Regions from separate parts of the Arthrobacter sp. MDT1-48-3 genome, predicted to be linked through region 1. Evidence: riboswitches for the same ligand, from Rfam matches in the RefSeq annotation. Region 1 holds a riboswitch; each other region holds the start of a gene.
What was found. Region 1 has a riboswitch for S-adenosylmethionine ahead of ACX80L_RS17570 (ABC transporter substrate-binding protein). Riboswitches for the same ligand answer to the same signal wherever they lie in the genome.

Region 1 (4,688 bases):
CTGGAGGTCGAAGCCGACCTTGCGGGCCTCGCCCTGCAGTTGGACCAGCAGGGGACTCGGCGTCGAGCTCTCCACCGTCGGTACCTCGACGACCAGCCGTCGGCCGTCCTTCGTGCGGAAGCCCTCGCCGTCGCGCTCGGACCAGCCTGCGTCGTCGAGCAGCTGGTTCGCGCGCTCGGGATCGTGGGTGAGCGTCCCCTCGACGGTCGGGTCGTAGTACTTGCTCTCCTTCGAGAGGAACCCGTCGATCGGCGTGTAGGTGCCGAAGCCCAGGCTCTCGGTGACCGCAGCGGTGTCCACGGCGGCGGCGAAGGCCTGGCGGACGGCGAGGTCGTCGAACGGCGCGCGGCTGAGGTTGAAGCTCAGCACGTAGGGGCTGCCGGTGCGGGGGAGGTTCTCGTAGGTGAAGTTCGGGTCTGCCTGGACAGCCGCCGCGTTCTGGGGCGCGAGGTTCTCGGTCAGGTCGTACTGCCCGGAGACGAGGGACTGGTGCCGGATCACCGGCTCGCCGACGAGGGTCACCTCGATGCCGTCGAGATATGCCTCGCCGTCACCCTCGAGCCACTCCGGCGCCCAGTCGTAGCCCTCGCGCTTCGTGTAGGTGATGCTCTGGCCCGGCTGGTAGTCCGCGACGGTGAAGGGGCCGGTCCCGATCGGCTGCTGGCACAGGGTCTCGGGAGCCTCCGCGATGGCCTTGCCCGAGTTCATCCCGAGCCAGGATTGCGCGAGGGTGTAGAGGAACGGGGTGTAGGGGTATTCGAGGTGGGCCTCGAAGGTGTACTCGTCCAGGACCGTGCCGTCCACGTAGGGGGCGATGTACGCGGCGGCGAGCGGTGACTTCGTCGCGGGGTCCCGCATGTGCTCGAAGTTCTGGCCGAGGACCTCCGCGTTCCACGGCGAGCCGTCGCTGAAGGTGACGCCCTCCTTGAGGTGGAAGGTGTAGGTCCTGCCGTCCTCCGAGATGTCCCATGATTCCGCGAGGTAGGGCGCGATGTCCCCGTTCTCGTCCAGCGTCACCACGTTGTCGTAGATCAGGCGTCCCAGGAACTGCTGCTGGGTCGCCGAGATGCCGTGGCCGTCGAGGCACCCCGGTTCGGCCGAGATCGACACGTCCAGGACCCCTCCGGACACGGGCTCACCGGCCGCCTCCGAGGTGGAGGCCGCCGGCCCGGCGCAGCCACTGACAAGGGCCACCAGGGCGACGGCCGATAACGTGGTGAGCCGGCGGACCGGCCGGTGATTCCGGGCAGGGGGAATTACGGATGCATTCATGGAGAATTCCTCTGAGGGGTCCGGTGCCGCGCACGGCGGAATTCACCGGAAAAGGGGAGAAAGGAGCAACAGGATGCGCTGGACGCGCAGGGCCTGCTAAGGGAGGGGGAGGGCGTTACAGCTCACGGGAGTGCCTTTCGGTGTGCTCTTGCCCGCGCCGGACGGGCACTCACGTGCCATGGCGAAGGCCGCTTCGTCATCCGAACCACCCAGGAACATGGGGTTGGTGTGCGGTCCAGTCGGAGCTTTCCGACCGCATCTCTTGAAGCTGGATTCAATATAGGCAGGGAGACGGGCGGTCCTGCGAATAAGAAGAAATATGACCGGGACCTGCGATACCCGCGCAGTGTCCCGTCGAATACCTGGCGGACAGGGAATACGACAGCAGGGGAGCCGGTGCCGCACCTGATTCCGGCATCAGCCGATGACGACGCCCCCGTCGTCGTCGATCCGCCAGCCGGGGTTGAAGGCGATCTCCCAGACGACATCGTTCGGATCCCGGACCAGGGCGTGGAAGATGCCCCCGAAGGAGCCGTCGCGGGGCTCCTTGAGGATGGTCCCGCCGGCGTCCGCCATCCTGGCCACCAGCCGGCGGACCTCGTCGGGGCTGCCGACATTGTGCGACAGCGTCATCCCGGACGGTACGGGCGCCGCAGCGAGCCCGACGTCCTGCGCGAACTTGTCGGAGCGGAACAGCCCCAGGAGCAGACCGGGCGCCACCCGGTAGAAGATGATCTCCTCCGGGACGTCGAGCGCAGGGGACCAGCCCAATCCGCTGTAGAACGATCGCGCGGCGTCGAGGTCGCGGGTGGCGACCGTGACGAAGTGCAGTTGCTGGTCCATGGCGCGAGCATAGTCGGCACGGCCGGTGCCTTGGGCCTTCCCGGACAGGACCGGGGGGTGCGGAGACCCTTGACGCCGCGGCAGGCCTGAGACCGCGACGGTCCTCGGCGGGGAAGCCCACGTCACCCCGGGTGCTCAGGTCACCGCCGACGCGACGTGCCGACGTCGATCACCGCCCGTGACACGACCACCGATATCACGACCACGGGGTGAGGGCACGTTCCTGCTGCTCGCCGTCGATGACGAGATCGAGCCGCTCGTCGAGGAACGCGACGTAGCCCTGCACCTCGGCCGCGTCACTCAGGGGGTGTTCGTACTGCCACGCGATGTCATCCACCCTCCTGTCTCCCACCATCGCGGAGTACCAGGTCGCGTAGCCCTTGTACGAGCACATGGACCGTGTCGAGCTGGGCTCGAGCGGCGCCACGACGTCCTCGACCGGAAGGTAGTACCGGGCGGGCAGGGTCGTCTCGAACAGCATCCGCGCCCGGGTGGTGTCGGCGAGGATGTGTCCGTCGAGCATCAGCTGCACGTGTCGGGAGGTGCCTCGGATGTCGATGCGGCCGTACGGGTCGTGCGGATGGCTGATGATCTCGTCGTCCTCCTCGAACCAGCTGTCGAAGTCGGCGAATGCGAGGATCACGTAGTCGTCGAGGCCGGGGTCGCGTGCGCGGAATCCGGACGCGACGGCCTCCGTTCCAGCGACGCGTATCCCGACCGGCTCGCCCGCGGTCGTGCGCACGTCGAAGGGGATACGCGGGTCGAACACGGGAATCGTCGACAGGTCGGGCAGCATGAATCCGACCGGACCGTTCTCGGGTGGCGGTGGGGTGCGGGGCGAGATCTCGGCGCGGATGTCCTGGTACGGGACGGCGTACCCGGGCACGACCCTGCGCGGCTCCCACACGAGCATCGCGTGCGTCGTGTCCACGACAGTCTGTCCGCCGAGCGTGGCGCGGACGCGCTTCGCGGTCGGCTCGTATCTCAGCTTCTGGAGCAGTTGCCCCATCACGTCCCGCATGAGCACGCCGGTCGCATCGGTGTCGTGGTTGGCCGGGGATACGGGAGGGCTCGACATGCACTCACGGTAGACCTGCGTCGCCGCTGCCGATAGAGGCCGATGGCGGCGGCCGCAGCAGGCGCACCGGGACCGAGCACGGCCGATCGGGTGAGCGTCGGACAGGCTGCCCGTACCCGACAGCGACTAGTGGGTGGTGTGCAGGCGGCGCCCGCGCACATGTGCGGGCGTCAGGGCGAAGAACAGGTCGCGCAGGCCGGGCGCCCACGGCTCCTCGGCTGCTGTACCCCACAACGTGGTGAGGAGTTCAGGATCTTCGACGCGGGCCGCCGGCCCGTTCACCAGGACGGTCCAACCGCTCTGCGTGGTCCTGTCCGTGGAATGGGTCTGGACTGCAGCGTGCTCCAGATGGCTGGTGGCGATGATGCCGTCGGCCCTGGTCCTGACGTACACGCGCTCATCGAGCACGAAGTAGTTGACGGGGAAGATCTCCAGCAGCCCATCCCGGAAGAATCTCAGCCGCCCCGTCGACTGCGTGGTCACCAACGCCCAGCATTGCGACGGCGTGAGTGCGTCCGAGGCATGCATCAGGGCCGCAAGACCCTGATGTGCCCTCCATCAGCCGGACCGGCGGCGGCATCCGCCCAGCACCCGACGGGAGCGCCTCGGAGCAGATCCCAGCATTCGTGAGCAGCACGAGCGTCGGTCCGTGCAGGTCCTGCGTCCATGGACCGGGAGTACGAAGCGGGCGCCACGCCGACCGGGGCCCGCCGACCCTGTTATCGTCCAACGATGAGGTCTCGTCCTGATCGACGGAGCGTGCGGCATGGTCACCTACCCTGAGGAGCCGCCCCTGGGCGCGGTTGTGCAACCACCGGCTCCGGCGGGGGTGGAGAACCTCCTGGCTGCCTTCGCTGCCATCGCGGACGACCTGGGACTCGACACCGTCCTGGAACGTGTCATCGAAGCGGCGTGTCAGCTGGTCGATGCACGCTTCGGTGCCCTCGGCGTCGTCGGTCCGGACCGGATGCTCAGCCACTTCATCACCGTCGGTCTCGAGGAGGAGGACATTCGGCGCATCGGTCCGCTCCCGACGGGGCACGGCGTCCTGGGATTGCTGATCACCGAGCCGCACCCCGTCCGTCTCTCGGATCTGCGCGAGCACCCCCTCGCCTATGGATTCCCGGCCGATCACCCTCAGATGACTTCGTTCCTGGGCGTGCCGATCCGCATCCATGACCGGGTGTTCGGCAACCTGTACCTGACGGAGAAAAACGGGGGGACGGATTTCTCCGCCGCAGATGAGCAGCTCGTGGTCTCGCTCGCCTCCGCCGCGGGCGTCGCGATAGAGAACTCGCGCCTCTTCGAGGAATCGAACCGGCGGACACGATGGCTGGAAGGCGGGCTCAACGCGGTGAGGGAACTCCTCGGGGAGCACGACGGATCCAGCAATGACCTCGAGATCATCGCTACCCATGCACTCGACGCCTCGCACAGTATCCTCGCCGCCGTCCTCAGGACGTTCGGCAACGAACGGGAGATGATCTGCGAAGCC
Region 2 (4,688 bases), on a different contig from region 1:
ACCTACTGGTGGACGATCCCCGTGCTCATCCTCTCGGCGGTCCGGCACGCCGTGCTCGAGGAGGTCATCGTGGTGGGGTACCTGTTCCTCCGGCTGCGGGAGCTCGGCTGGTCGACCCCGGCCATCGTCCTCACGAGCGCCCTCGTGAGGGGCAGCTACCACCTGTACCAGGGGTTCGGGCCCTTCCTCGGCAACGTGCTCATGGGCCTGCTGTTCGCCTGGTTCTACACGCGCAGCCGTCGGGTGATGCCGCTCGTCCTGGCACACGCGCTCATCGACATCACGGGTTTCGTCGGATTCACCCTGCTCGGTCCCGCCATCGGGATCGGCGGGTGACCGCCTGAGCGAAGCCTTACCTTCGGTCATTGCGCACGCCGATCATGACTAAATTATCCGGTGGACGCGGTGTTACCGTGAGTCCGTTCAGCGAAGCGGCGGCCCCGATCGGGGCCTCACCGGACCAGCCAGGAGGAATCATGAGCGTCGTCACCAGTGTCTCTGAATGCAGCGTCCACAACTGCTCCTTCAACCACGACGGCTGCACCGCCGTCGCCATCACCGTGTCGGGCAGCGAGGAACACGCGTCCTGCGCCACGTTCATCGACACGTCCATCAGCGGCGGACTGCCCAAGATGCTCGCGCACGTCGGAGCGTGCCAGCGATCCGAGTGCAGCTACAACCACGACCTGCTGTGCAGCGCCCCGGCCGTCAAGGTGGGCCCCGGCGCCGAGGCCGCGGACTGCCTGACCTACACCCACGCCTGATCACTCCTCACCACAGCAGCGACACAGCAGAAGGGACCGGACATCATGTCCGGTCCCTTCTGCGTCCGCGGCGGAGGTCAGATCTCGATGCGGCCGTCGGCGGTCTCGAAGGTCACGGACATGATGCCCGGGGTGCCGTTGGGTGCGATCCACTGGACCTGGACGCCGTCGAGGGTCTCCTCGACCTCCGTGCCGAGCCATTCCGTGACGCGCTCGGACGAGCCGGCGATCGTGAGGCAGTCCAGCTTGACCGTCGCAGGACGGGCCTTCGACGGGTGCAGGGACTCGGTGCCCTCGTCCCAGCGGAGCAGATAGGGCACCTGCGGATCCGCGATGAGGCCCTTGATGCCGATCTGCTGCCAGGTCAGCTCCTGGCCGTCCGGGAACTTGCGGTTGCCGGGAACCGCACCGCGGCCGAGCCGCTCCTCGAAGGGTCCCAGGTCGTCGACGGCGACGCACCAGCCCATCCAGCCTCCACCGGCCTCGGAACGCGCCCGCACGGCCTGGCCGAACGGCGCCTTGTCCGACGCGGGGTGGTTGAGGACCTCGACGACCTCCAGGTACTGGCCGTTGACCAGCGGGAAGATCATGTTGCGGGTGCCGAAGCGGGGGTGCACACCGCCCTTCACCGGTTCCATGCCGAGCCTGGCCGAGATCCGGTCGGCGGTCGCAGCAAGTCCATCGGGTTCGCAGGCATAAGAGACGTGGTCCAGGCGCATGCCGATATTTTGGCACTAAGTGATCTGCGTCTCGACTAAGGCTTGCCTTACCCGTTCGACCGACCGCCGAAGGGGGTGAGCCGCTCCTTCACGGAGGGTCACACGGGTTGCCGGATACGCCCCGATGGGCTTTCATGAATGCAGGTCATGAGTGCCAGCACGAAGCCCCGGCTTGCTGGCCGGCAACCCTCCAACCGCGGTGGGGTGCCCCGGGTGAAGACCAGGTTCGGCGCCACACCGGCGTCGTGCAAGCGCGGGCTCCTGCGGGCCCGGTCTCCTGGAACGGCGTCCACCGACGGGAGCATCGGAACCCGGCGGAGCCCCTTCCTACAGGGAGCACCATGTCCGACGATTGGTCCTTCGAGACACGCCAGATCCACGCCGGCCAGGTGCCGGACACCGCCACGGGAGCGCGTGCGCTGCCCATCTACCAAACGTCGTCATTCGTCTTCCCGAGTGCCGAGAGCGCCGCGAACCGGTTCTCACTGACGGAACTCGCGCCCATCTACACGCGCATCGGCAATCCCACGCAGGAAGCGGTGGAGACGCGGATCGCGAGCCTCGAGGGCGGCGTCGGCGCGCTGCTCCTGGCCTCCGGCCAGGCGGCGGAGACCTTCGCGGTGCTGAACATCGCCGAGGCGGGTGACCACATCGTGGCGAGCCCGAGCCTCTACGGCGGCACGTACAACCTCTTCAAGCACACGCTGAAGAGGTTCGGTATCGAGACGACCTTCGTCGAGGACCCTGACGACCTCGAGCAGTGGCGCGACGCCGTCCGGCCGAACACCAAGCTCTTCTTCGGGGAAGTCGTGTCCAACCCCCGGCAGGACGTCCTCGACATCGAGGGCATCAGCGCGGTCGCGCACGAGAGCGGGATCCCCCTGATCGTGGACAACACGCTGTCCACGCCGTACCTGATCCGGCCCATCGAGTGGGGTGCGGACATCGTGGTGCACTCCGCGACGAAGTACCTCGGGGGGCATGGCAATGCCATCGCCGGCGTCATCGTCGATTCGGGGAACTTCGACTTCGCCCAGTACCCCGAGCGCTTCCCGGGCTTCAACACCCCGGACGAGAGCTACCACGGACTCGTCTACGCACGGGACCTCGGTGTCGGCAGCGCCCTCGGCGCCAACCTCGCCTACATCCTCAAGGCCCGCGTCCAGTTGCTGCGCGACCTCGGCTCGTCCGTGTCGCCGTTCAACGCCTTCCTCATCGCGCAGGGTCTGGAGACCCTCAGCCTGCGCGTGGAGCGCCACGTGCAGAACGCCCAGGCCGTCGCCGAGTGGCTCGAGGGGCACGACGACGTCGAGCGCGTCTCCTATGCGGGCCTCGCCTCGAGTCCCTGGTACGAGCGCGGCAGGAAGTACGGGCGGAACAACGGCACGGGCGCGATCGTCAGCTTCGACATCGTCGGGGGACTCGAGGCCGGCAAGCGCTTCGTCGACGGGCTGGAACTCCACTCGCACGTCGCGAACGTGGGCGATGTGCGCTCGCTCGTGATCCACCCGGCGTCCACGACCCACAGCCAGCTGGGGGCGGAGGCGCAGCTGACCGCCGGAGTGCGCCCGGGCCTCGTGCGCCTCTCCGTGGGCCTCGAGAACATCACCGACATCCTCGCCGACCTCGACGCGGGCTTCCGCGCCGCCAAAGGAGCCTAGCCCTTCGTGACGACCTACCCTCCTGCTCCGCTGCACCCCGGGATCGACGGCGCACGCCCTCCGGGGGACGGGCTCCTGCGCATCGCGCCGATCGGTCCGCTGGCCCTGGAGACGGGCGGCACGCTGCCGGACGTGCAGCTCGCCTTCGAGACCTGGGGCCGGCTGAACCGGGACGGGTCGAACGCCGTGCTCGTGCAGCATGCCCTGACCGGCAGCTCGCACGCGGCACGCGGCGACTCGGAGGAGGAGGGCTGGTGGGATTCGCTCGTGGGTCCCGGCCGCACGGTGGACACCGACCGGTACTTCGTGGTGTCGATCAACATGCTGGGAGGCTGCTACGGCTCGACGGGGCCGGCCAGCCTCGCGCCCGACGGGACGCCGTGGGGCTCGCGCTTCCCCCTGATCACCATCCGGGACTCCGTCCGGGCCGAGGCCCTGCTGGCCGACCGGCTCGGCATCGGCCGGTGGCACTCGGTCCTCGGCGGCTCGATGGGCGGGGCGCGCGCCCTCGAATGGGCACTCATGTATCCGCAGCGCGTTCAGCGGTGCGCCGTCATCGCCTGCACCGCCGCCAGTTCGGCCGAACAGATAGCGTTCGCCCAGGCCCAGGTGCAGGCGATCCGGCTCGATCCCGCCTACCGCCGCGGCGACTACTACGACGGTGCCCGTCCGGAGGCGGGCCTCGGCATCGCCCGGCGGATCGCGCACATCACCTACCGCTCGGAACACGAGCTGGAAGCGCGCTTCGGTCGCGCGGAGCAGGACACCGAACAGCCGTTCGGCGCCGTCCTGCCCGCCGACCGCGGTCGCTACCAGGTGGAGAGCTACCTCGACCACCAGGCGGACAAGCTCGTGGGCCGGTTCGACGCCAACAGCTACGTGATCCTGACCGAGGCGCTGATGAGCCACGACGCGGCGCGCGACCGCGGTACGCTCGACGACGCCCTGGGGACCGCGACGGCGGAGTTCTTCGTCGCGGCCGTGGACTCGGACCGGCTGTACTACCCCGTGCAGTCGAGGCGCCTGGCCGCCGGGCTGCCGGGCGAGGTGCCCGTCCACATGATCTCCTCACCGGTGGGCCACGACGCCTTCCTGACGCAGATCCACCAGCTCGACGCGGACCTCCGGGCCGCCTTCTACACCCGGTAGCAGATACCGGTTGGGTTTCCACGGACCGGCACCTAGTCTTGGAGGTAAGCCTGCTTAGGAATTCGCGGCAGGCAGGTCCCGGGTCGAAGTCCCGGGACCACCGACGTCGAAAGAGGAGCTGTTCATGGAACTGAGCACCATTGGCTGGAACCAGGAAGCACGCGACAAGATCCTGCTGGACGCGGACCGCGCGCTGCAGGGGGCGGTCCGCGAGGCCGTGGAGACGATGGACGGCAAGTCCCGCGACGAGGTCTACGAATTCCTCTTCCAGAAGCTGCAGCCGCAGTTCGTCGATTTCAAGCCGGGGCCGGACCTCAGCGCGTGCGCCGACGCCGTGGCCAACGGTGAGGTCTCCCTCGACAGCTAGGAACGACGGGCTGCGCCGCCGGGGGGAC
Region 3 (4,688 bases), on a different contig from region 1:
GAAGTCGGTGAGCCAGGAGTCGACGACGGCGAACGACGCGTACCAGGACGACCCCGAGGCGACGTTCCACGCGTTGCGCAGTGCTTCCTCGCTGAGGCGGTTGCCGAGGAAGTTGTCGGTGTTGAAGAAGTCGTCGTAGAAGTTGGTGAACCAGGCGTAGCGGTCCTCGATGGCCGCGCTGCGGATGCCGTCGAAGACGGTCGAGGGGACGCCGGTCGGGTTGTCGTCGGTCTGGAGGAGGAACGGTTCGAGCGAGGCGAGGAAGACCGCCTTCGCGATCCTCGACTCCCCATAGGTGCCGATGTAGCGACCGACCTCCCCGGTCCCCATCGAGAAGCCGACGAGGACGGCGTCGTGCAGGTCGAGCGTCTCGAGCACGGTGTTGAGATCGGCTGCGAACGTGTCGTAGTCGTAGCCGGTGGTGGGCTTGCTCGACTTCCCGAAGCCGCGGCGGTCGTACGTGATGACGCGGTATCCGGCGGTCAGGAGGGCGGCGGTCTGCTTCTCCCACGAGCCGCCGTCGAGGGGATAGCCGTGGATCAGAACGACGGGCTGGCCCGTGCCGTGGTCCTCGTAGTAGAGCTCGATGTCCGTGGTGTTCTCGGTGCCGACCTTGATGAAGCCCATGTTCCTGGTCCTTGTCTCGAGCGGAGAGAACGTTCGTTCTCTCTCGGTGATCACATCGTATAGAACGATCGTTCTCCATTCAAGTAGAATGGCTTCATGAATATTTCCGAGGCCCGCACACGGATCGTGGCGAGCGCCGACGAGCTCTACAACGCGCGGGGGATCCAGGCCGTCGGCATGGACGAACTGCGCGCAGCGGCGGGTGTCTCGCTCAAGAAGCTCTACCAGGAGTTCCCGTCCAAGGGGAGCATCGTCATGGCCGTCCTCGAGCGCCGGCACCGGTCCTGGGCCGAAGGGCTGGACGCGACGGTGCGGCAGGCTCCGACGCCGCGCGCCCGCCTGCTCGCGATCTTCGACTACCTCGCGCAGTGGTTCGGCGAGGACTCCTTCCGTGGCTGCGGCTTCGTGAACAGCTTCGCCGAACTCGGCGCCGTGAGTCCTGACGTTGCCGATTACGCACGGCAGCACAAGGAGTCGTTCCAGGAGTACGTGGGGAAGCTGGCCGAGGACGCGGGCGCACCGCCCTACCTCGGACCACAACTGTCGATCCTCGCCGAAGGCGCACAGACGACGGCGGCGATCGCCGGCACCGTCGACGCGGCGGTCCAGGCGCGGCAGGCGGCCGAGGTGCTGATCGATGTGGCGCTGGGCCATGAGGTCCGAGGTGCGGCCTAGTCCGGGAGAACCCGCCTGCGCACGCCGGGACGGACGGAAGCTCCGGGGGGTCAGCCGACGAGGTCCTGGTACTCGGGATGGTCGGCGATGAAGGCCGCGACGAACTCGCACCTCGGCACCACCGTGAGGTGCTGGGTGCGGGCGTCGTCGAGCGCGTACCGGACCAGGGTGCTGCCCACTCCGTGGCCCTCGACGTCCTCGTCCACGACAGTGTGCGTGAAGACGATGGTGTCGCCGGAGCGTTCGTAGACGGCGACGCCCGCCGGTTCCCCGTCGAGGCTCGCCGTGTAGCGGCTCTCGTCCTCGTTGTTGCTGACCTGGATCTCGTTGTTTCCGGTACTCATGTTTGTCACTGTGGCACCCGGCCTGCAGGGCGGTCAACGCCCAGGGGTGCGTTGTGCCGCCCGGCGCAGCACGCGCGCGACACTGCTGTCCATGGCTGCCGTTCCGCGATGTGGGAAGGATGTCCTGCGACGGATCCGGACGCCGTCGTGCCGCGGATCCGGTGCGTCGTCGTGCCGTGGCGCTGCGCGCCCGTCGTGTCCTAGTCGCGTGGGGCCGGCGTGCCGTGGCGCTGCGCGCCCGTCGTGTCCTGGTCGCGTGGGGCCGGCGTGCCGTGGCGCTGCGCGCCCGTCGTGTCCTGGTCGCGTGGGGCCGGCGTGCCGTGGCGCTGCGCGCCCGTCGTGTCCTAGTCGCGTGGGGCCGGCGTGAGACCCTGCCGGACGGAGCTTCCGTTGAGCAGCCAGGCGACCGCTTCCGCCTCGGAGGTGAAGAAGCGCGTGTCGGTGGGGGAGCGGTGGGAGAAGCCGGACATCACCTCGTCGACGGCGTCCTCACCCACGAGTGCCACTCTCGAGAAGCCGCGGTAGGCGGCCATGCCGACGCGTGCCTCGGGGGTGATGCCGGTGATGCCGTGCATGTGCACCAGCAGCGGCAGTGTTGCCGGGCCGTGGAACTCGGCCAGGGCGCGAGCGGCGGCGACAGCGTGAGGATGGGTGATCTCGACACCGCGCCTCCACCGCAGCCACAGGATCCCCTTGTCGAGGTGGGCGCTGAATGGGTCCATCGTGGTCCTTACCGGAGGAACAGGGGCAATGGTGTGTCAGCGTAGCAAGGTGCACCCCCGAAGTCGGCTGCGCGTCCACGGTATGGTTCTCGTTCCGGGCCCCTAGGCAGCGGGTAGCGTCTCGTTCATGACACTGAGCATTCTGGTGACGGGAGCAAGTCGCGGTATCGGTGCGGCGATCGCGCACGAGCTCGCCGGCAGGGGACATCGCGTATGCGTGCACGCCGGTCGCGATCTGCAGGCCGCCGAGGCCGTCCGGGAGGCGTTGCCGGGTACGGGACACGCCGTCGCGATCGGGGACGTCGCCGATCCCGAGGCGTGCCGGCAGCTCGTCGATGCTGCCACCCGGGACCTCGGCGGGATCGATGTGCTCGTGAACAATGCGGGCATCTTCGAGGCGCATCCTGTCGACACGGTGTCCTTCGAGGACTGGCAGCGAGCATGGCGGCGGACGCTCGACGTCAATCTGGTGGGGCCGGCGAACCTGGCCTGGCTGGTGGCGCGCCGGCTGCTCGACCGGCCGTCGGGGCCGAACGGCGGACGGCTCATCAGTGTCGGATCTCGAGGCGCCTACCGGGGTGAGCCCGCCACGCCGGCCTACGGTGCGAGCAAGGCGGCCCTGCACTCGATGACGCAGTCCCTCGCCGTCGCGCTTGCGCCGCACGGCATCCTCGCTGCAGCGGTGGCGCCCGGCTTCGTCGAGACGGACATGGGACGGACTGTGCTCGACGGCCCCGGGGGAGATGCCGTGCGTGCCCAGAGTCCGTTCGATCGCGTGGCGACCCCGGAGGAGGTGGCGCAGGCCGTGGCCTGGCTCGCCACCGATGCGCCGCTGTGGGTCAGCGGCACCGTCGTGGATGCCAACGGGGCGTCCTACTTGCGCTGACATCGCGCCGCGTGAGATCGCGGGTTTCGAGCGTCGAGCCAGGGACCGCGATCCGGGACCGAGGACAGCTGTGCGAGGCCCACCCTGATGAAACGACGACGCACGGTTCCGGCGCCGGGTTCCACCGTGCGCCAGGGAAGGCATGCTGATCGTGACGCTCTGTGACAGGTGCGTCTGGACGGTGATGCAGGCGGGCCTCTACGCTCGTCAGCAGAATCAAGAGTTCCAACGCAAAACCCTGGTTTGTTGGACGGCAACCCTCTCGCTGTAGTGGGGTGCCCCAGGTGAGGATTCGGCCCGGGCTGCACCAGCCGGGCAAGTATGGCGCTTCCCCACGGCAGTGCCCCGACGTGAGGACCTCCCATGCCCGTATCACCGCGCCGTATCCGCTTCAACGCCTTCGACATGAACTGCGTGGGCCACCAGTCACCCGGTCTCTGGCGCCATCCGGAGGACCAGTCGTGGCGCTACAAGGACCTGCGCTACTGGGCCGATCTGGCGAAGACGCTGGAGAAGGGCCTGTTCGACGGCATCTTCATCGCCGACGTCCTCGGCACCTACGACGTCTACGGCGGATCCAACGAAGCGACCCTGCGGCAGGGTACGCAGACCCCGGTCAACGATCCGTTCCTGCTCGTGTCCGCCATGGCACTCGTCACCGAACACCTCGGGTTCGGCGTCACCGCCGGCACCGCCTACGAGCACCCGTATCCGTTCGCGCGCAGGCTCTCCACGCTGGACCACCTCACCAACGGCAGGGTCGGCTGGAACGTGGTGACCGGCTACCTGCCCTCCGCTGCGCGCAACATGGGCAACGAGGACCAGCTCGAGCACGACGAGCGCTACAACCACGCGGATGAATACCTCGAGGTCCTCTACAAGCTGCTCGAGGGATCCTGGGAGGACGACGCCGTCGTGCGTGACCGCGAAACCGGTGTCTTCACGGACCCGGCCAAGGTGCACGACATCAACCACGACGGCACCTACTTCACCGTCCCGGGCATCCACCTCAGCGAGCCCTCGCCGCAGCGCACCCCCGTCATCTTCCAGGCCGGAGCGTCCTCGCGAGGGATCGCCTTCGCGGCGGGCAACGCCGAGGCGGTCTTCGTGGGTGCACCGACCAAGGAGATCCTGAAGGACGTGGTGAAGAAGATCCGCGACGCCGTCGAGGCCGAGGGTCGCGACCGCTACTCGGTGCGGATCTACACGCTGCTCACCGTGATCACGGACGAGACGGAGGAGAAGGCCAAGGCGAAGCACGCCGAATACCAGAAGTACGTCAGCTACGAGGGAGCGCTCGTGCTCGTCTCCGGCTGGTTCGGTGTGGACCTGTCCGTCTACGGCCCCGACGAACCGCTCGGCGCCGTGAAGTCGAACGCCATCCACTCCGCTGTGGCCACCTTCCAGAAGGTGAACGACGACGGCGCGCCGTGG
Region 4 (4,688 bases), on a different contig from region 1:
GAGGAGATGACGCCGGTGTTGAAGCCCGCCAGGTTGAGCCCGCCGTGGAAGCGTGCGTGCTCGATCTTGATGCAGCGGTCCATCACGACGTTCAGGCCGGCGCCCTGCGCCTCCCGGGCCACGTCCTCGTGCCACGAGCCCAGCTGCAGCCACAGGGTCTTCGCTCCGACGGCGAGCGTCTCCTGCAGCACGGAGGGCAGGTCGTCGTGCTTGCGGAACACGTCGACGACGTCGGGCACCTCCGGGAGGTCCGCGAGCGACGCGTAGGCGGACTGCCCGAGAATCTCCTTGGCCACAGGGTTCACGAAGTACAGGCGGTACGGCGAGGAGGACTGCAGGTAGGTCGCCACGAAGTAGGAGGCCCGGGAGGGCTTGTCCGATGCGCCGACGATCGCCACCGACCGCGCATTCCTCAGCAGACTGAGGCGCTCAGGGGCCGATGGTCCCTCCCAGGTCCGTGCCGGTGCGTCCGTGCCGCTCATGCTCCCACTCCTACTGCCCGCGTTGCCGACGGGTCGTCGTCGTTCTCCCCGGCGGATTCCTGCGGGAGCTCGTCGAACTCCGCGTCGGAGGAATCCACGGCGATGTCGAGGGCCTGGTCCAGGTCCCACAGGATGTCGTCGAGGTCCTCCAGGCCCACAGAGATGCGCACGAGGTCCTCGGGGACGCCCGCCGCCACCAGCTGCTCGGCGGAGAGCTGCTGGTGGGTCGTCGAGCCCGGATGGATCACGAGGGTGCGCGCGTCGCCCACGTTCGCGAGGTGCGAGGCGAGCTGCAGCGACTCGATGAACTTCTGGCCCGCCTTGCGGCCGCCCTTGATGCCGAAGCTGAACACGGAGCCGGGGCCCTGCGGCAGGTACGTCTTCGCACGCTCGTGGTGGACATGGGTGGGAAGACCGGCGTAGTTGACGTACTCGACGCGCGGATCGGCCTGCAGCCATTCCGCGACGGCCTGCGCGTTCTCGAGGTGTTCGTCGAGCCGCTGCGCGAGGGTCTCCACGCCCTGCAGGAGCTGGAACGCCGACGACGGCGACAGCGACGGCCCGATGTCGCGCAACTGCTCCGTGCGGAGCTTCGTCAGGAAGCCGTACTCGCCGAAGTTCGCCCACCACTGGATGTTGCCGTAGGAGGGGACCGGTTCGGTCATCATGGGGAACTTGCCGTTGCCCCAGTCGAACCGGCCGCTCTCCACGATGACGCCGCCCAGGGTGGTGCCGTGCCCGCCGATGAACTTGGTGGCCGAGTGGATCACGATGTCCGCTCCGTGCTCGATGGGCCGCACGAGGTAGGGCGTGCTGAGCGTCGAGTCGACAATGAAGGGGATCCCGGCGTCGTGGGCCACCTTCGCCAGGCCTGCGAGGTCGGCGATCTCACCCGAGGGATTCGCGATGACCTCGGCGTAGACGGCCTTGGTGTTCTCGCGGATGGCGGCCGCGTAGTCCGCGGGGTCGGTCCCGGGGACGAAGGTGGTCTCGATGCCGAAGCGGCGCAGCGTGACGTCGAGTTGGGTGACCGTTCCGCCGTACAGCTGCGATGCGGCCACGACGTGGTCGCCCGCCTGGCAGAGCGCGGCGAAGGTGATGAACTCGGCGCTCATGCCCGACGCCGTCGCCACCGCCCCGATGCCGCCCTCGAGGGAGGCGATGCGCTCCTCGAACGCCGCGACCGTGGGATTGCCGATGCGCGAGTAGATGTTGCCGTACTTCTGCAGCGCGAACAGGTTGGCGGCGTCGTTGGTGTCCTTGAAGACGAAGGACGTCGTCTGGTAGATCGGGACGGCGCGCGCGCCGTGGGTGGCATCGGGAGTGCCGCCGGCGTGGAGTGCGCGCGTACGGAAACCGAAGGAACGTTCTGCCATCAGACACCTGCCTTGCTGGGGACGGCGAGTGTGCCGTCCGGATCGAATTCCACTCCCGCGGCACGGGCGGCGTCGGCCTCGAGTTCACGCACGATGGGGAGGATGTCCGTGCCGAACGCCGCCACCTCCTCCTGGAAGTGGAGGTAGCAGGTGAGCAGGAGGTTCACGCCGATCTTCTTGTACTCCACGATGCGCTCGGCGATCTGCTCGGGCGTGCCGATGAGCTGGGTCTTGAAGCCGTCGTTGTACTGCACGAGGTCCTCGAACGTCGAGTCGGCCCACATGCCCTTGCCGTCCTTCGTGGACGGTCCGGCTTCCTGGACGGCGTTGCGGAATCCCTCGACGGCGGGGCGGTGGGCCTTCTCGACGATCTCGCGGAGCGTGTCGCGGGCCTCCTTCTCGGAGTCGCGGGCGATCACGAAGCCGTTCAGCCCGAAGCGGGGACGGCGGCCGGCCTGCTCGGCGGAGGCCCGGACGCCGGCGATGTTGTCCTTGAAGCCTTCGAGGTCCTTCCCGTTCGAGAAGTACCAGTCCGCCACGCGGCCGGCCGTCGCCTGGGCCGCCGTCGAGTTCCCGCCGAAGAAGATCTCGGGGTGGGGGCGGCCCGGCACGGCAACCGGGGCCGGGCTCAGCGTGAAGTCCTTGATGGTGTAGTACTTGCCGTCCTGGCTGTAGCCCTCCTCCGTCCACAGTCCGCGCAGCACGCGGATGAACTCCTCGGTGCGGACGTAGCGCTCGTCGTGCTCGAGCCAGTCGAGGCCGAAGTTGATGAACTCGTCCTTCAGCCAGCCGGAGACGATGTTGACGGCTGCGCGGCCGTTCGAGATGTGGTCGGCGGTGATGATGTACTTCGCGAGCACCCCGGGGTGCCACATGCCCGGGTGGACGGCGGCGATGACCTTCAGCTTCTCGGTCGCGGCCAGCAGGGCGAGGGAGAAGCTCGTCGCCTCGTGCTGCTTGTCGGCACCGTAGGACGCTGCGTAGCGGGTCTGCGACAGTGCGTATTCGAACCCGGCGTCCTCGGCGATCCGCGCGAGCTTCTTGTTGTAGTCGAAGTCCCAGCTGGTCCGCTGCTCGATGGTCGAGACGACCAGGCCACCGCTGACGTTGGGGACCCAGTAGGCGAATTTCAGAGGGGTGGAAAGGTCGGCGACGCTCATGGTTTCCTCCATCGGTCTGGCAGTAGCACCCTAATGTCGCCGCGGGGACGCGGAGGCCAGGGTTGCTGCGGCGTCAGTGAGCCAGATCTCTCAGCCGCTCGGGATGGTCACGACGAGTGTGACACCAGAGGCGCCGCAGTTCCAAACAATGTGTCTCCGCGTGGAGAAGCCCACCGCAGCAATCAGTGTGCTGGGTACCTTGACAAAGTTCCGGGATCCACCGAAGACTGACCGTGGGAGCGCTTCCATGGGGATGAGCGGCGTCTCCCGCTCGGGCTACTCCGCCCGATACCCATCGACATGAGGAGCAATGATGCTCAGCATTTCCAGAACGTGCGCCATGACCCTGGCCCTGGCCGGGGTCCTCGCGTCCACCGCATTCTCCGCATTGCCCGCCGTGGCCCAGGGCCAGAAGAGTGGGCCGGACCGTCCGGACGGAACGACGGCCACCGGGTTCTACATCCCGGAGAAGAGCCACTACCACGAGGCCCACCGGCAGATCGCCGACCTGCGAGCCTCGGGTGATCGTGCCACCGCCGACCGCCTTGGTGCCATGGTCTCGACGCCGCAGGCCGTCTGGGTCACCGGGAGCGATCCGAAGGCCGTCACCCAGCAGGTGCGCAACACGACGCACCGCGCCGCGGGCAAGGGGCAGGTCCCCGTGCTGGCGGCCTACAACCTGCCGTTCCGCGACTGCTCGCAGTACTCCGCCGGTGGCGCGACCGACGTCGCCGGCTACAAGGCCTGGATCGACGCGCTCGCCGCCGGGATCCAGGACAGGGCGGCGATGGTGATCCTCGAACCGGACGGCCTCGGCATCATCCCCTGGTACCGCGGGCTCGACGGCGCCCTCGAGTGGTGCCAGCCGGCAGAGGCGGACGCCGCGAGCGCTGCAGCGGAACGCTTCGAGATGCTCAACTACGCGGTGGACCGCCTCAAGGCACTGCCCGACACCAAGGTCTACCTCGACGGCACCCACAGCGCCTGGCTCGGTACGGGCGAGATCTCGAGCCGGCTCGTGAAGGCCGGCGTACAGAAGGCCGACGGCTTCTTCCTCAACGTCTCCAACTACGAGCTCACCGAGCGGCAGCTGAAGTTCGGCAGCTGGGTGTCGCAGTGCATCCACTACGCCACCGAGATCGACCCCGGGGCCTACGGATCCTGCGCCAGCCAGTACTACCCGGCCTCGCCGGCCGATTTCTCCACCTGGGGGCTGACGGACGCGTGGTACGCGCAGCATGTCGCCGGTGCTCCGAACGCACCGTCGTCGGACGAGCTCGCACACTTCGTGATCGACACGAGCCGCAACGGACGGGGCCCCTGGGTCCCGTCGGGCGCCTACCCGGATCCCCAGGTCTGGTGCAATCCTCCGGGCCGCGGACTCGGCTACCTCCCGACCTCCGACACGGGCAACGAACTCGCCGACGCCTTCCTCTGGATCAAGGTCCCGGGAGAGTCCGACGGGGAGTGCAGCCGCGGCCTGACGGACAACGGGGGCGTGGACCCGGAGTGGGGCCGCGTGGATCCTGCGGCCGGTGCCTGGTTCCCCGAGCAGGCGCTGGACCTGATCGCGAACGCCAGCGCGCGCGTACGGCCGTAGCGGACCGGAGAGCGTGCGCGGTCCGTGGGCCGCGCATGCTCTCCGGACGCCTACGCTGAGGGGATGGACA

Region 2: it holds a riboswitch for S-adenosylmethionine, as region 1 does, so the genes downstream of both, ACX80L_RS05160 (bifunctional o-acetylhomoserine/o-acetylserine sulfhydrylase) here and ACX80L_RS17570 (ABC transporter substrate-binding protein) in region 1, are expected to answer to the same signal.
Region 3: it holds a riboswitch for S-adenosylmethionine, as region 1 does, so the genes downstream of both, ACX80L_RS07225 (LLM class flavin-dependent oxidoreductase) here and ACX80L_RS17570 (ABC transporter substrate-binding protein) in region 1, are expected to answer to the same signal.
Region 4: it holds a riboswitch for S-adenosylmethionine, as region 1 does, so the genes downstream of both, sfnG (dimethylsulfone monooxygenase SfnG) here and ACX80L_RS17570 (ABC transporter substrate-binding protein) in region 1, are expected to answer to the same signal.

Annotation. Positions count from the first base shown of each region.
Region 1 covers NZ_JBTNDL010000014.1:48,953-53,640, forward strand. The annotation lists gene ACX80L_RS17570 (ABC transporter substrate-binding protein) at 1-1,272, opposite strand, end outside; SAM riboswitch class IV at 1,412-1,540, opposite strand; gene ACX80L_RS17575 (VOC family protein) at 1,690-2,115, opposite strand; gene ACX80L_RS17580 (DUF427 domain-containing protein) at 2,312-3,193, opposite strand; gene ACX80L_RS17585 (pyridoxamine 5'-phosphate oxidase family protein) at 3,320-3,721, opposite strand; gene ACX80L_RS17590 (GAF domain-containing sensor histidine kinase) at 3,960-4,688, shown strand, end outside.
Region 2 covers NZ_JBTNDL010000002.1:39,101-43,788, reverse strand. The annotation lists gene ACX80L_RS05175 (CPBP family intramembrane glutamic endopeptidase) at 1-336, shown strand, start outside; gene ACX80L_RS05170 (DUF1540 domain-containing protein) at 477-764, shown strand; gene ACX80L_RS05165 (VOC family protein) at 842-1,483, opposite strand; SAM riboswitch class IV at 1,627-1,743, shown strand; gene ACX80L_RS05160 (bifunctional o-acetylhomoserine/o-acetylserine sulfhydrylase) at 1,825-3,144, shown strand; gene metX (homoserine O-acetyltransferase MetX) at 3,151-4,293, shown strand; gene ACX80L_RS05150 (hypothetical protein) at 4,418-4,660, shown strand.
Region 3 covers NZ_JBTNDL010000002.1:512,777-517,464, reverse strand. The annotation lists gene ACX80L_RS07250 (alpha/beta fold hydrolase) at 1-627, opposite strand, end outside; gene ACX80L_RS07245 (TetR/AcrR family transcriptional regulator) at 724-1,302, shown strand; gene ACX80L_RS07240 (GNAT family N-acetyltransferase) at 1,353-1,646, opposite strand; gene ACX80L_RS07235 (SpoIIAA family protein) at 1,991-2,368, opposite strand; gene ACX80L_RS07230 (SDR family oxidoreductase) at 2,496-3,254, shown strand; SAM riboswitch class IV at 3,469-3,582, shown strand; gene ACX80L_RS07225 (LLM class flavin-dependent oxidoreductase) at 3,618-4,688, shown strand, end outside.
Region 4 covers NZ_JBTNDL010000003.1:297,856-302,543, forward strand. The annotation lists gene ACX80L_RS09105 (CoA-binding protein) at 1-482, opposite strand, end outside; gene ACX80L_RS09110 (O-acetylhomoserine aminocarboxypropyltransferase/cysteine synthase family protein) at 479-1,858, opposite strand; gene sfnG (dimethylsulfone monooxygenase SfnG) at 1,858-3,030, opposite strand; SAM riboswitch class I at 3,024-3,128, opposite strand; gene ACX80L_RS09120 (glycoside hydrolase family 6 protein) at 3,359-4,618, shown strand; gene ACX80L_RS09125 (hypothetical protein) at 4,682-4,688, shown strand, end outside.